2 regions of the Streptomyces lunaelactis genome follow, and region 1 is predicted to be linked to the other one. Evidence: predicted binding sites of a transcription regulator. Region 1 holds the regulator's gene; the other holds the start of a gene.

The links. The regulator HspR, encoded in region 1, represses chaperone genes until heat shock. The targets are predictions, from matches to a motif close to TTGAGNNNNNNNNNCTCAA.
Region 2: the regulator HspR is predicted to act here: its motif matches at 2,695-2,713, upstream of lon (endopeptidase La).

The regions. Positions count from the first base shown of each region.
Region 1 is NZ_CP026304.1:4,626,320-4,633,756, forward strand. Features, by position in the region: gene grpE (nucleotide exchange factor GrpE) at 1-69, shown strand, start outside; gene dnaJ (molecular chaperone DnaJ) at 100-1,287, shown strand; gene SLUN_RS21355 (heat shock protein transcriptional repressor HspR) at 1,289-1,732, shown strand; gene SLUN_RS21360 (helix-turn-helix transcriptional regulator) at 1,990-2,973, opposite strand; gene SLUN_RS21365 (Rieske (2Fe-2S) protein) at 3,363-3,683, shown strand; gene SLUN_RS21370 (pyridoxamine 5'-phosphate oxidase family protein) at 3,859-4,266, opposite strand; gene clpB (ATP-dependent chaperone ClpB) at 4,446-7,031, shown strand; gene SLUN_RS21380 (YbjN domain-containing protein) at 7,174-7,437, shown strand, end outside.
Region 2 is NZ_CP026304.1:5,774,979-5,782,415, reverse strand. Features, by position in the region: gene SLUN_RS26840 (trypsin-like serine protease) at 1-143, shown strand, start outside; gene lon (endopeptidase La) at 267-2,672, opposite strand; gene SLUN_RS26830 (protealysin inhibitor emfourin) at 2,866-3,336, shown strand; gene SLUN_RS26825 (rhomboid-like protein) at 3,301-4,101, opposite strand; gene SLUN_RS26820 (spermidine synthase family protein) at 4,338-5,015, shown strand; gene SLUN_RS26815 (response regulator transcription factor) at 5,119-5,856, shown strand; gene SLUN_RS26810 (HAMP domain-containing sensor histidine kinase) at 5,853-6,995, shown strand; gene SLUN_RS26800 (multifunctional oxoglutarate decarboxylase/oxoglutarate dehydrogenase thiamine pyrophosphate-binding subunit/dihydrolipoyllysine-residue succinyltransferase subunit) at 7,329-7,437, shown strand, end outside.

The DNA.
Region 1 (7,437 bases):
CCGGGCGCGACCCTCGCGAAGGAAGAGTCGGTAAACGACGAGGAGAGCGGTGGCCCGGAAGAGGGCTGACGCCATGATCGTCCGAGAGGAGGGACGTCGATGAGTACGAAGGACTTCGTCGAGAAGGACTACTACAAGGTTCTCGGCGTCCCGAAGGACGCCACCGAGGCCGAGATCAAGAAGGCGTACCGGAAGCTCGCTCGCGAGTTCCACCCGGACGCCAACAAGGGTGACGCCAAGGCCGAGGAGCGCTTCAAGGAGATCTCCGAGGCCAACGACATCCTCGGCGACCCCAAGCGGCGCAAGGAGTACGACGAGGCGCGCTCGCTCTTCGGCAACGGCGGCTTCCGGGCGGGTCCCGGCGGCCCCGGTGGCTCCTTCAACTTCGACCTGGGCGACCTCTTCGGGGGTGCCCAGGGCGGACCGCAGGGTGGCGGCGCCGGAGGCTTCGGCGGCGGTCTCGGCGATGTGTTCGGCGGCCTGTTCAACCGCGGCGCCGCCGGCACCGGTACGCGTACGCAGCCGCGCCGCGGCCAGGACATCGAGTCCGAGGTGACGCTCAGCTTCACCGAGGCGGTCGACGGAGCCACGGTCCCGCTGCGGATGTCCAGCCAGGCGCCCTGCAAGGCGTGTGCGGGCACCGGCGACAAGAACGGCACGCCCAGGGTCTGCCCGACCTGTGTCGGCACCGGCCAGGTCTCGCGCGGCGGCAGCGGCTCCTTCTCGCTCACCGACCCGTGCGTGGACTGCAAGGGCCGTGGGCTGATCGCGCAGGACCCCTGCGAGGTCTGCAAGGGGAGCGGGCGCGCCCGCTCCTCGCGCACCATGCAGGTCCGTATCCCCGCCGGCGTCTTTGACGACCAGCGGATCCGGCTGCGCGGCAAGGGCGCTCCCGGTGAACGGGGCGGCCCGGCCGGCGACTTGTACGTCGTCGTGCATGTCGGCGCCCACCCCGTCTTCGGCCGCAAGGGCGACAACCTCACGGTCACCGTGCCCGTCACATACACGGAGGCGGCGCTCGGCGGCGAGGTGAAGGTGCCGACCCTCGGCGGTTCCCCTGTCACGCTGAAGCTGCCCGCGGGGACACCCAACGGCCGTACGATGCGTGCCCGCGGCAAGGGCGCTGTCCGCAAGGACGGCTCCCGCGGCGACCTGTTGGTCACCGTCGAGGTCGTGGTCCCCAAGGAGCTGAGCGACAAGGCGAAGGAAGCGCTGGAGGCCTACCGCGAAGCCACCGCGGCGGATGACCCGCGGGCCGAGCTGTTCCAGGCCGCGAAGGGAGCATGAGATGGACGGACGCCGTCGCAATCCCTACGAACTGACCGAAGAGTCGCCGGTGTACGTCATCTCGGTGGCGGCGCAGCTCTCGGGCCTGCATCCGCAGACCCTTCGTCAGTACGACCGGCTCGGTCTGGTCTCCCCGGACCGCACCGCGGGCCGGGGCCGGCGCTACTCCGCCCGCGACATCGAACTGCTGCGCACCGTCCAGCAGTTGTCGCAGGACGAGGGCATCAACCTGGCCGGCATCAAGCGCATCATCGAACTGGAGAACCAGGTCGCGGCGCTCCAGCAGCGGGTCGCCGAGCTGTCGACGGCCGTCGAGGGCGCGGCGGCGGCGATGCAGCAGCGCGAAGCCCAGGTGCACGCCTCCTACCGGCGCGATCTCGTGCCGTACCAGGATGCGCAGCAGGCGAGCGCGCTGGTGGTCTGGCGCCCCAAGCGGCCTGAGTAGGACAAGAGTTGTACGGCCGAAGGGGCGGGAGAGCGAGTCGCTCTCCCGCCCCTTCGGCGTATGCGGCTCGCGGCCCGGCCGAGGACCGGTCAGCCTCAGGAGAGGATGAGGGTGGCCTGGACACGCTCCGGTTCGCCGCGTTCGCGCTCGCACAGCCGCGCCGGGCGTCACGGCGCGGCGGGACCGTCGGCCGGCGCACCGGCGGCACGGGTCCGGGGCGCGCGCCGGCGGGTCGGCGGACGCCGGGGCGCTCGCGGTCAGCCCTCGTGCTCCAGAATCCCCGACTGCGCGATGAGATAGCCGAGTTGGGTGCGGCTGCCGCTGCCCAGCGCCGAGCCCAGCTTGGCGATGTGTGCGCGGCAGGTGCGGACGTTCATCCCCAGGCGCCGGGCGATGGCCTCGTCGACATGGCCCTCGACCAGCAGTTTGGCGATCGAGCGCTGGACGCCCGTGACGCCGTCCAGCTGGGGCCCGTACGAGACCTGTTCCTCCCACGGGATGCCGTGCAGCCAGAACTGCTCGAAGACGCCGACGAGATACTCGACGATGCCTTTGTGCCGTAGCTCAAGTGCCGAGAGGCGATCGCTACTTGCCGGTATGAAGGCCACTTTCCGGTCGACAATGATCAGGCGGTCGATGATCTCCTCGAGCGTCCGCACCTCGACCCCGGCCGGACCTACCGCCTCCATGTAGGACAAAGTCGCCGGGTGGTGGCGGGCCGTGTGCTGGTAGAGGGTGCGCATCCGTACGCCGCGGTGGATGAGCGGCTCCACGCGGCGCAGCGCCTTCTCCAGGATGTGCGGCTGTCGCCCACTGCCGGGCTGGACCGTGAGAAGCTCCTCGGTGCAGTCTGCGGTGACCTGGTCGAGGGTTGTGTTGATGCGGTTGAGACCCTCGAGGACGGTGATCCCTTGTGGGACGGTGGAGTTCTGAGCGCTGAACGCCATGAATGGCTCAAGAGCGTCGGTCAGAGCGACAGTTCGGCGTCGGCGCTCTTGGATCTCCCGCTCAATGGGGTGTATCAGCTGTGTCAGCGCAGTGGTCGGCGGAACCGGGCGGAGCCACTGAGCGTCGTCGGGATCCGGGTGCAGCAGGGCGAGATCGAAGAGGCAGGGTGTGGATTCCGCCTCTGACCGGGCTATTCGCCCGGTCCGCAGAGCGGTGATGTAGAGAACCTTCCCCGCTTCGCACAGCTCGCCGTCTGCATGAGGGTGTCCCGTTTCACCCTCTCTTGATGGCATATGTACCCCCTCAGGCTCCTGCATTACAGGAACATGATGCCTGCCGTCGCTGGTGCAAGCGTTCGGAGTGAGACATCGTCTTATGCGCGGGGGAGGAGGAATGATCAATAGAGGTGGAGATCACCCATGTCTAGGACGCTTCGTGCTCTTTGTGCTCTTGCCATAGCGGCGGCCGCGCTCGGTGCGGTGGCCTCCGGTGAGCCCTCCTGGGGTAGCTCTCCCGCCCACGCGGTGACGGCGACCCCCGGCGAGCCTTCGTGGGGCGTTGCTCCCGCGCACGTTGTGGCGGGTAAGCCCGGTGAGCCTTCGTGGGGCGTTGCTCCCGCGGACGTTGTGGCGGGTAAGTCCGGTGAGCCCTCTTGGGGTGTCGCTCCGGCCCGCACTGACGCATGACCGTTCCACCGGACGACCGGACCTTCCGGCGCGAGATGGCTACGGCTTACAGATCGGGGTGGCATTTCATCGACCTCGTCACGGCAATCCCCCACCGTGGCGACTCGTTGATGGTCACCCTGTTCGGAGAGCCGATAGTCGTGGCGCGCGAGGAGGACGAGGACGTCCGTGCCTATCGGTGCCTTCGCCGGCCCCGTGGAGCTCCGCAGCCCGTCCGCTGTGCCATCCGGTACGGCATGATTTTCGTCAATCTCGACCAGCGCGATCACCAGCTGGCCGAGCCCGACGCCACCACCGCCACCCCCCGCAGTGCCTGAGCGGTTCCCCCGTCGTTGTAAATCGCTCGGGCGCTTCCCCCACACAGCGGCGCCATCGTGGACCTGAAACGCGATGGCGCCGCTGTGCTTTTTCCGTACGCGAGGCCGACCGCACGTGAACTCCGCGCGCCGGTAAGGGGTCGCCGACTCCGCACGCCGGTAAGGGGCCGCCGCGTCAGCCCCGCCCGAGCGCCCGGTCCAGGGCGATCTCGATGAGCACCCGGTCCGGGTTGGGCGCCGGCATGCGCTCGTAGCGCTCCGCGTAACGCCGTACCGCGTCCTCGACGGCTTCCCTCTCCGTGCGTACGGTCGCCCGCCCCTCCAGCGTCGCCCAGCGGCCTCTGTGGACCTGGCACACGGCCACGCGTGCCCCGCCCTGCCGCTGCGCGGCCAGGATGTTGGCCACCTTCGTGCTGCTCTTGTTCGTGATGACGCGGGCCAGCCCGGCCTCGGGGTCGTACGTCACTCCCACCGGCACGACATGCGGACTGCCGTCCGGGCGCTGTGTAGTGAGGGTGCACAGATGGTATTCACGCCAGAACGCCAGGTATTCGGGGCTGGGGTCGCGTACGTCGATGGCCATGGTCAGAGGGTAGATGTGGCGGCGATCGTCCGTCCCGCCATCCCCGTCTTCTCGTTCGAGGCGGCTGGTTGAGAGGAATAGTTGAGTGGAATACACTCAACTTTGTGCAGGTTGAATGAGTCAGTATTGAAGGAAGAGCCGCATCAGCGCAGGCCATCAGCAAGGAGGAGAGAGCGCACGTGGACGCCGAGCTGACCAACAAGAGCCGGGATGCGATCAACGCCGCCACCAGCCGGGCCGTGTCCGAGGGGCATCCCGACCTGACCCCCGCGCATCTGCTGCTCGCGCTGCTCGCGGGCGCGGACAACGAGAACATCACTGATCTGCTGGCCGCCGTCGAGGCCGACCAGGTCGCGGTACGGTCCGGGGCGGAGCGCGTGCTGACCGCCCAGCCCAGCGTGGCCGGGTCGACCGTCGCGCCGCCGCAGCCCAACCGCGAGCTGCTCGCCGTCATCGCCGACGCCGCGCAGCGGGCCAAGGAGCTCGGGGACGACTACATCTCCACCGAGCATCTGCTCGTCGGCACCGCCGCGAAGGGCGGGCAGGCCGGCGAGGTGCTGGCCCAGCAGGGAGCCACGGCGAAGAAGCTGCTGGACGCGTTCGAGACGGTAAGGGGAGGGCGCCGGGTGACCACACCCGACCCTGAGGGGCAGTACAAGGCGCTGGAGAAGTTCGGTACGGACTTCACCGCCGCGGCCCGCGAGGGCAAGCTCGACCCGGTCATCGGCCGGGACCAGGAGATCCGCCGCGTCGTGCAGGTGCTGTCGCGGCGCACGAAGAACAACCCGGTCCTCATCGGTGAGCCCGGCGTCGGCAAGACCGCCGTCGTCGAGGGGCTCGCGCAGCGGATCGTGAAGGGCGATGTGCCCGAGTCGCTGCGGAACAAGCGACTGGTCTCGCTGGACCTCGGCGCAATGGTTGCGGGTGCGAAGTACCGCGGTGAGTTCGAGGAGCGGCTGAAGACCGTCCTGTCCGAGATCAAGGCGAGCGACGGCCAGATCATCACCTTCATCGACGAGCTGCACACCGTCGTGGGCGCCGGCGCAGGCGGCGATTCGGCCATGGACGCGGGCAACATGCTCAAGCCCATGCTGGCGCGCGGTGAGCTGCGCATGGTGGGTGCGACGACGCTCGACGAGTACCGCGAGCGGATCGAGAAGGACGCGGCGCTGGAGCGGCGCTTCCAGCAGGTGATGGTGGCCGAGCCGTCCGTCGAGGACACGATCGCGATCCTGCGCGGGCTCAAGGGCCGCTACGAGGCGCACCACAAGGTGCAGATCGCGGACTCGGCGCTGGTCGCCGCGGCGACGCTCTCCGACCGGTACATCACCTCGCGCTTCCTGCCCGACAAGGCCATCGACCTCGTCGACGAGGCCGCGTCCCGGCTCCGTATGGAGATCGACTCCTCCCCCCTGGAGATCGACGAGCTGCAGCGTGCCGTCGACCGGCTGCGCATGGAGGAGCTCGCCCTCAAGAACGAGTCCGATCCGGCCTCCAGGCAGCGCCTGGAGAAGCTGCGCCGCGACCTCGCCGACAAGGAGGAGGAGCTGCGCGGACTCACCGCCCGCTGGGAGAAGGAGAAGCAGGGTCTCAACCGCGTCGGTGAGCTGAAGGAGAAGCTCGACGAACTGCGCGGCCAGGCGGAGCGGGCGCAGCGCGACGGCGACTTCGACACCGCTTCCAAGCTGCTGTACGGGGAAATCCCGGGCCTGGAGCGGGAGCTGGAGGAGGCCGCGGAGGCGGAGCAGGAGGCGGCGAAGGACACGATGGTCAAGGAGGAGGTCGGCCCGGACGACATCGCGGACGTGGTCGGCTCCTGGACCGGGATCCCGGCGGGCCGGCTGCTCGAGGGCGAGACCCAGAAGCTGCTCCGTATGGAGGCCGAACTGGGCAAGCGCCTGATCGGGCAGGAGGAGGCCGTGGGGGCGGTGTCCGACGCGGTACGCCGTACTCGTGCCGGTATCGCCGACCCCGACCGGCCGACCGGATCGTTCCTCTTCCTCGGCCCGACCGGCGTCGGCAAGACCGAACTGGCCAAGGCACTCGCGGACTTCCTCTTCGACGACGAGCGGGCGATGGTCCGCATCGACATGAGCGAGTACGGCGAGAAGCACACGGTCGCCCGGCTGGTGGGTGCGCCGCCGGGGTACGTCGGCTACGAGGAGGGCGGCCAGCTGACGGAGGCGGTGCGCCGTCGCCCGTACTCGGTCGTCCTGCTGGACGAGGTGGAGAAGGCGCATCCGGAGGTCTTCGACATTCTGCTCCAGGTCCTCGACGACGGCCGGCTGACGGACGGCCAGGGCCGGACGGTGGACTTCCGCAACACGATCCTGGTGCTGACGTCGAACCTGGGCAGCCAATATCTGGTCGAGCCGCTCACCTCGGAGGCCGAGAAACGCGAACAGGTTCTGGAAGTGGTCCGGGCGTCGTTCAAGCCGGAGTTCCTGAACAGGCTCGACGACCTGGTGGTCTTCTCGTCCCTGTCGAAGGACGAACTGGCACACATCGCGGAGCTCCAGATCGAGCGCCTCGCCCAGCGCCTGGCCGAGCGCAGGCTCACGCTGGATGTCACCCCGGCGGCGCTGGAGTGGCTGGCGGACGAGGGCAACGACCCGGCGTACGGGGCGCGGCCGCTGCGCCGCCTGATCCAGACGGCGATCGGCGACCGCCTGGCGAAGGAGATCCTGGCGGGCGAGGTGACGGACGGCGACGTGGTGCGGGTGGACCGCTTCGAGGACGGCCTGATCGTGGGCCGCGCCGAGTGAGGGTGCGGGGTCTGCCCCCCCGGTTACGGAGAACCCCGCGGCCGGAACTTGTCAGCTCGCAGCGGATCGGGGGCGGCCGGGGTTGCCATGCCCCGGCGGGGATGGGAGAGGATGGAGGGAACCGTACGAAGGGAAATACACGGTGACCATCGATCCGTCCTCGATTCCTCATTTCGGGGGCCAGCCCCAGCCTCAGGCCGCAGGACCGGCGGGCCCCGTCGTTCCCGACCAGGACCTGGTCAAGCAGCTCCTCGACCAGATGGAGCTGAAGTACGTCGTCGACGACGAGGGCGACCTCGCGGCGCCGTGGGAAGAGTTCCGCACGTACTTCATGTTCCGCGGCGAGGACGACCAGCAGGTCTTCTCGGTGCGCACCTTCTACGACCGTCCGCACGCGCTCGAGGAC
Region 2 (7,437 bases), 1.1 Mb from region 1:
GCCCCTGGCTCGCGGACTACCGGGACGCGAAGCATCAGGGCCGGCTCATCGGCGTACTGAGCGGGGGCGACACGGACAGCGAGTCGACATCCTCGCTCTTCGACGACCATGCGCGTGAGCTGTACGAACAGGCCGCGGGCTGAGTGGACTTGCCGGGGTCCTGCGGACAGCACTCGGGCCCGGCGGTGTGTGTCACACCGCCGGGCCCGTGAGCGTGGCCCCTGAGCCGGGCCCGCGAGGCGGGCCGAGCTTCGGCCGTCAGACCGTCAGGCCGCCGCCGCCACCGGCACCTCGGCCGGTGAGAGGGCGATCTCCAGGACCTGGCGGACATCCGTCACCGGGTGCACCTCCAGCGTGTCCAGGATCTCGGCCGGGACGTCGTCCAGGTCCGCCTCGTTCCGCTTCGGGATCACGACGGTCGTGATGCCCGCACGGTGCGCGGCAAGCAGCTTCTGCTTCAGCCCGCCGATCGGCAGCACCCTCCCGGTCAGCGACACCTCACCCGTCATCGCCACATCCGTACGCACCTGGCGTCCGGAGAGCAGCGACGCGAGCGCCGTCGTCATCGTGATGCCCGCGCTCGGGCCGTCCTTGGGGACCGCGCCCGCCGGGAAGTGGATGTGCGCTCCCCGGTCCTTCAGATCGGCGACCGGCAGCTCCAGTTCCGCGCCGTGCGAGCGCAGGAAGCTCAACGCGATCTGCGCGGACTCCTTCATGACGTCGCCGAGCTGACCGGTCAGGGTCAGTCCCGCCGCGCCCGTCTCCGGGTCGGCCAGTGAGGCCTCGACGAAGAGGACGTCGCCGCCCGCGCCGGTGACGGCGAGGCCGGTGGCCACGCCGGGCACCGCGGTACGGCGCTCGGCCGGGTCCTGGGCGGACTCGGGCACGTGGTGGGGCCGGCCGATCAGCTTGCGCAGTTGCTCCGCGCCGATCGTGAACGGCAGCTCCTGTTCGCCCAGTTCGTGCTGGGCCGCCACCTTGCGCAGCAGCCTGGCCACCGAACGCTCCAGGTTACGGACGCCCGCCTCCCGGGTGTACTCGCCCGCCAGCTTGCGCAGCGCCGAGTCCTCCAGGGTCACCTCGCCGGGCTCCAGGCCGGACCGCTCCAGCTGACGCGGCAGCAGGTGGTCCCGGGCGATGACGACCTTCTCGTCCTCGGTGTAGCCGTCCAGGCGGACCAGCTCCATACGGTCGAGCAGGGCCTCCGGGATGGCCTCGATGACGTTCGCCGTGGCGAGGAACACCACGTCGGACAGGTCGAGTTCGACCTCCAGGTAGTGGTCCCGGAAGGTGTGGTTCTGCGCCGGGTCCAGGACCTCGAGCAGAGCCGCGGCCGGGTCGCCGCGGAAGTCCGAGCCGACCTTGTCGATCTCGTCGAGCAGGACGACCGGGTTCATCGAGCCGGCCTCCTTGATGGCGCGGACAATACGGCCCGGCAGCGCGCCGACGTACGTACGCCGGTGGCCGCGGATCTCCGCCTCGTCCCGTACGCCGCCGAGCGCGACCCGGACGAACTTACGGCCCATCGCGTGCGCGACGGACTCGCCGAGCGAGGTCTTGCCCACGCCGGGCGGGCCCACGAGCGCGAGCACCGCGCCTCCGCGCCGCCCGCCGACCACTCCGAGCCCCCGGTCGGCGCGCCGCTTGCGCACCGCGAGGTATTCGGTGATCCGCTCCTTCACGTCCTGCAGGCCCCAGTGCTCGGCGTCGAGGATCGTCCTGGCGCCCTGGATGTCGTACTCGTCCTCGGTGCGCTCGTTCCACGGCAGTTCGAGGACGGTGTCGAGCCAGGTGCGGATCCAGGAGCCCTCGGGCGACTGGTCACTGGAGCGCTCCAGCTTCTCGACCTCCTTGAGGGCGGCTTCCCGCACCTTCTCGGGGAGGTCGGCGGCCTCGACGCGCGTCCGGTAGTCGTCGGACTCCTCCTCGCTGTCCCCGCCGTTGATCTCGCGCAGCTCCTTGCGTACGGCTTCGAGCTGGCGACGCAGCAGGAACTCGCGCTGCTGCTTGTCGACGCCCTCCTGGACGTCCTTGGCGATGGACTCGGCGACATCCTGCTCGGCGAGGTGCTCGCGCAGCTGCTCGGTGGCGAGCTTGAGGCGGGCCACCGGGTCGGCGGTCTCCAGCAGTTCGATCTTCTGGGCGGTGGTCAGGAACGGCGAGTAGCCGGAGTTGTCGGCGAGCTGCGAGACGTCGTCGATCTGCTGGACGCGGTCCACGACCTGCCAGGCGCCGCGCTTCTTCAGCCAGTTGGTGGCGAGTGCCTTGTACTCCGTGACGAGCTCGCTGACCGAGCCCGGCAGCGGGTCGGGCGCGCTCTCGTCGATCTGGACACCCTCGACCCAGAGCGCGGCTCCGGGGCCGGTGGTGCCGGCGCCGATCTTCACGCGGCCGCGGCCGCGGATGAGCGCGCCGGGGTCGCCGTCGGAGAGCCTGCCCACCTGCTCGACGGTGCCGAGCACGCCGGTCCCGGCGTACGTGCCGTCGATACGCGGAACAAGGAGCACCCTGGGCTTGCTTGCACCACTGGAGCGGGCGGCGGCCTGGGCGGCCTCCACCGCGGCTCGTACATCGGTGTCGGACAGGTCCAGCGGTACCACCATTCCGGGCAGCACGACCTCGTCGTCGAGCGGCAGCACGGGCAAGGTGAGCGATGTGGACGTCGAAGCCATGATCTCCCCTTCGGCAGTCAAGTTGAGCTATGTGGACTCAATGCATGACGCCGCCGAGATGTTCCCCGAGGCCTGTTCGCCGTCAGCGATCAGCTCTGAGCGATCAGCTCTCGGGGGACCTGGTCCCAGGGCCTGTGCAGCCTCTTCCTCAACCCGTCGGCCCGATCGGCCCACCCCGGGCGATACTGCGCGCATGCGACCGATGACACGGACCCGGCTCTGGTGCGCTGCGGCGGGTGTGCCGTTGGCCGTCGCCCTGACGGCGGGGTGCGCGGGCGGTGATGCCGGGCCGGCAGGCCGCCCCGCGCCCGCCCCTTCGGCGTCGGCGAACCCCGCTCCCGTGCAGCCGCTGGTCGAGCTGACGGTCACCGGCGGCTTCGCGGGCGTGCGCAATCGGCTGCTGGTCCAGGACGACGGCACGTACAGCACGTCCTCGAGGACCGGGGCGGTACGGACCGGCCGGATGAGCCGGGCCGAACTCACCGAGCTGCGCCGGGCGCTGGAGAAGGCGGACTTCGCGCACCTCCCCCGCGAGGCCACGGGCAGCCCGGTCGCGGACGGCTTCAGCTACCGGCTCACATACGCCGGTCACACCGTCACCACCGACGACACGACACGGCTGCCGGGCCTACGCGAGGTGTTCGCCGCGCTCCCGGACGGCTGACGCCTTCCGCCGCGAGGCGCTGCGTACCAGGGGCCAGCAGGCGATCCCGGACAGCAGCGCCAGCGGATGGCCCCAGTTGGTGAGCGGATCCGTGAAGGCCAGCAGGTCCTGGAGGAGCATCAGGGACACGAACCCGAGCAGCGTCCCGCGCAGGACCGGGGTGAGCAGTCCGGCCAGGGCGCCGATGCTCGCCATCAGGCCGAAGCTGATGCCGTAGTCGAGGCGGTGCAGCGAGCTGACGGGCAGGTGGCCGGCCACCACGGAGAGCCCGACCGGGATCTCGGTGGCGAGCGTCGCCGCCACATGACCGCCCAGGAAGACGCCGGCCGTGCGCCGGCCACCGATGCGGCGCTCCAGCGCGGTAAGTGTGAAGAAGAAGGCGACGGCGTACGGCGACATCAGTCCGCCCGCCACCCACAGCGCGCTGGCGCCGAGAACGAGCAGGGGCGTGTCCGCCAAATGGGCGACATCCGTGCTGGAGCCACGAAGCAGCGCGGAGACCGTCGCCGGGTCGCCGTAGTCCGCGAAGAGCGAGGTGGCGAGCAGCACGACGATGTAGCCGAAGGTGAACGGAGTCCCGGTGGGCGTCGGCAGCAGCTGGACGAGCCGCCGCCACGCGGGCCGTCCGACCTGCGGGGCCGCCGGGACGGGGGCGGCGACGGAGGCCGTGACCACCGGCGCCGTCGGCCGGGGCGTCCGCTGGGCCGGAATACCACCCAGCAGCTCCTGGCCCGTGGCCCGGTCTCGCGTAGTGAGCTGATCCACCGCGTGAGGCCCCTTTCATCAAGCCCCCGGACAACCCCCACCCAACGCGATCACCCTCACCCCCGTCTATGACCTGCGCCACACGAGGCAACCTTCGTACCGCCTCGGGCGTCGTGCCCGCGTCAGGTCGCGGCGACCCGGGCCGCGAAGAGCCCGCAAACCATTTGTCCCACTCGCCCCATCCCGCGAGGATGGCCACCCGTACGCGTCCCGCCAGCCGCCCGGAGGCCACCGCCATGCCGCTTCAGACCGAGCGCACCCTCACCCTCGACCGGCGCGAGGGGCCCCACGGCGAGGTCGCACTGCGGCAGCGTGGCGAGCACCACGAGATCATCGCCAACGGGTGCTTCCTGATGGACACCTCCGACGGCCGCTCCGAGCGGCTCCTCGTCGATGCCGCCCTCGACGCGCTCGGCGACCGTCCCGCGCCGTCCCTGCTCATCGGCGGCCTCGGCGTCGGCTTCTCCCTCGCCCGCGCCGCCGCCAACCCCCGCTGGCGGCATATCGCCGTCGTCGAGCGCGAACAGGCGATCATCGAGTGGCACCTCACAGGGCCCCTCGCCGCGATCTCCCGCGACGCCCTCGCCGATCACCGCAGCGTGATTCTGCACACGGACCTCGTCGCGTACCTCCGCACCACTACGCACCGCTACGACGCCCTCTGCCTGGACATCGACAACGGACCCGGCTGGACCGTCACCGACGACAACGAAAACCTCTACTCACCGGCCGGACTAGCCACCTGTCAGGGCCGGTTGGAGCCGGGCGGAATCCTCGCCGTATGGTCCGCGCAGCCCTCGCCCGCTTTTGAGGATGCGTTGCGGAATGCCGGATTCAGCGGGGTTCGGACGGAAGAGATCCGGGTTGCCCGAGGCGTACCGGACATGGTCCACCTCGCCGTTCGCCCTGCGTAGCCGGGACGCCGCCAATGCCCTTACGCTGCTGACCTACACACGGGATCTACCTCAGCATCCACATCAGCATGCAGCTCGCGAGAACGCGTACAGGGGCGGGGCCATGGAGCAGACACACACCACGCACAACGGAGGAGCGGCCACGCCCGGCGCCCAGCGCCGGGTGCTGGTCGTCGAGGACGACGCGACGATCGTCGATGCCATCGCCGCCCGCCTCCGGGCGGAGGGCTTCGTGGTGCAGACAGCCGTGGACGGCCCCGCCGCCGTCGACGCCGCCGAGGCCTGGCAGCCCGATCTGATGGTCCTCGACGTGATGCTGCCGGGCTTCGACGGCCTCGAGGTCTGCCGCCGCGTCCAGGCGCAGCGCCCGGTCCCGGTGCTGATGCTCACGGCGCGCGACGACGAGACCGACATGCTGGTCGGCCTCGGTGTCGGCGCGGACGACTACATGACCAAGCCGTTCTCGATGCGGGAGCTCGCGGCCCGGGTGCATGTGCTGCTGCGCCGCGTGGAGCGGGCCGCGCTCGCCGCGGTGACGCCGCGCAGCGGGATCCTGCGCCTCGGCGAGCTGGAGGTCGACCACGCCCAGCGCCGGGTCCGGGTGCGCGGCGAGGACGTACATCTCACGCCCACCGAGTTCGATCTGCTGGTCTGCCTGGCGAACACGCCGCGCGCCGTCCTCTCCCGCGAGCAGCTGCTCGCGGAGGTGTGGGACTGGGCCGACGCGTCGGGCACCCGTACCGTCGACAGTCACATCAAGGCGCTGCGCCGCAAGATCGGCGCCGAGCGGATCCGTACCGTCCACGGCGTCGGCTACGCCCTGGAGACGCCGGCGCCATGAGTCGGCGGCCCTTCGGCAGGCTGCGGAACCGGCGGAGCGGAACGAACCGGCGGAGCAGCGCGCGGTACCGGCCGCGCCCCGCCACCATCTCGATCTCCATCAAGACCAAGCTCGGTTCGCTCGTCGTCGTCTCGGTCTTCATCACCACCGGTCTGCTGCTGGTCGCCCTGCGCACCGAGACCGAGCTCCGTTTCATTACGGTCTTCTCGGTGATCGCCACCCTCCTGATCACCCAGTTCGTGGCGCACGGCCTGACCGCCCCGCTCGACGAGATGAACACCGTCGCCAAGGGCATATCGCACGGCGACTACACCCGGCGGGTACGCGGCGCCGACCGCCGTGACGAGCTCGGGGACCTCGCCTCCACCATCAACCGCATGGCCGACGACCTGGAGGCCGTGGACCAGCACCGCAAGGAGCTGGTCGCCAATGTCTCGCACGAGCTGCGCACCCCGATCGCCGCGCTGCGCGCCGTGCTGGAGAACGTCGTCGACGGGGTCTCCGCCGCCGACCCCGAGACGATGCGCACCGCGCTCAAGCAGACCGAGCGCCTGGGCCGTCTCGTCGAGACCCTGCTCGACCTCTCCCGGCTCGACCACGGCGTCGTACCGCTGCGGGCCCGCCGTTTCGAGGTGTGGCCGTACCTCTCCGGTGTGCTCAAGGAGGCCAATCTGGTCGCCGCCCAGCGCGGCCTGACCTCCGGCTCCGGCAACCACACGCGCACGGACGTGCATCTGCACCTGGACGTGTCGCCGCCCGAGCTGACAGCGCACGCGGACGCCGAGCGGCTGCACCAGGTGGTCGCCAATCTGATCGACAACGCCGTCAAGCACTCCCCGCCGCACGGCCGCGTCACGGTACGGGCCCGCCGCGGCCCGCAGCCGGAGTCGCTCGACCTGGAAGTCCTCGACGAGGGCCCCGGTATCCCGGAGCAGGAGCGCTACCGGGTCTTCGAACGCTTCAACCGCGGCAGTGTCCTCTCGCCGCACGGGAAGGGCAGCGACGGCGGTACGGGCCTGGGCCTGGCGATCGCGCGCTGGGCGGTCGATCTGCACGGCGGACGCATCGGGGTGGCCGAATCATCCCGGGGCTGTCGCATCCAGGTGACCCTTCCGGGCATCCCGTCGGCGCGAGGTTGACGTCGCGATTGACGTAGGGTTCGAACCGGAAGCACGCATTCTGCGTGTACGTAGTCGGACGCGGTCATGACGCGGCAGGAAACAGGCACGGACAGCGCCTGTACGCCACCGGAAGGCCGCGAAGGGTGCGAGCCGGGTGGCCGCAGCCGCGCTGTGGTGTTCCCGCTCGAAGCGGAACCGCGCTTGTTTCCCGCCATTCCAAGCCCCGAAACCCGCCTTCCGGTGTGACTTGCGCGACGATGGCCCGCCCGGCCTGCACCTCTCGGCCGGGGAGGCGTAGCCTTTATTTCCGCTGTCCATCACCTTGTGAAGCGGAAGAGGGCGGTTGCCGCCGTGTCGTCTCAGTCCCCCAGTAACTCGAGCATCTCGACCGACCAAGGCGGGCAGGGTAAGAACCCTGCCGCCGCGTTCGGGCCCAATGAGTGGCTCGTCGACGAGATCT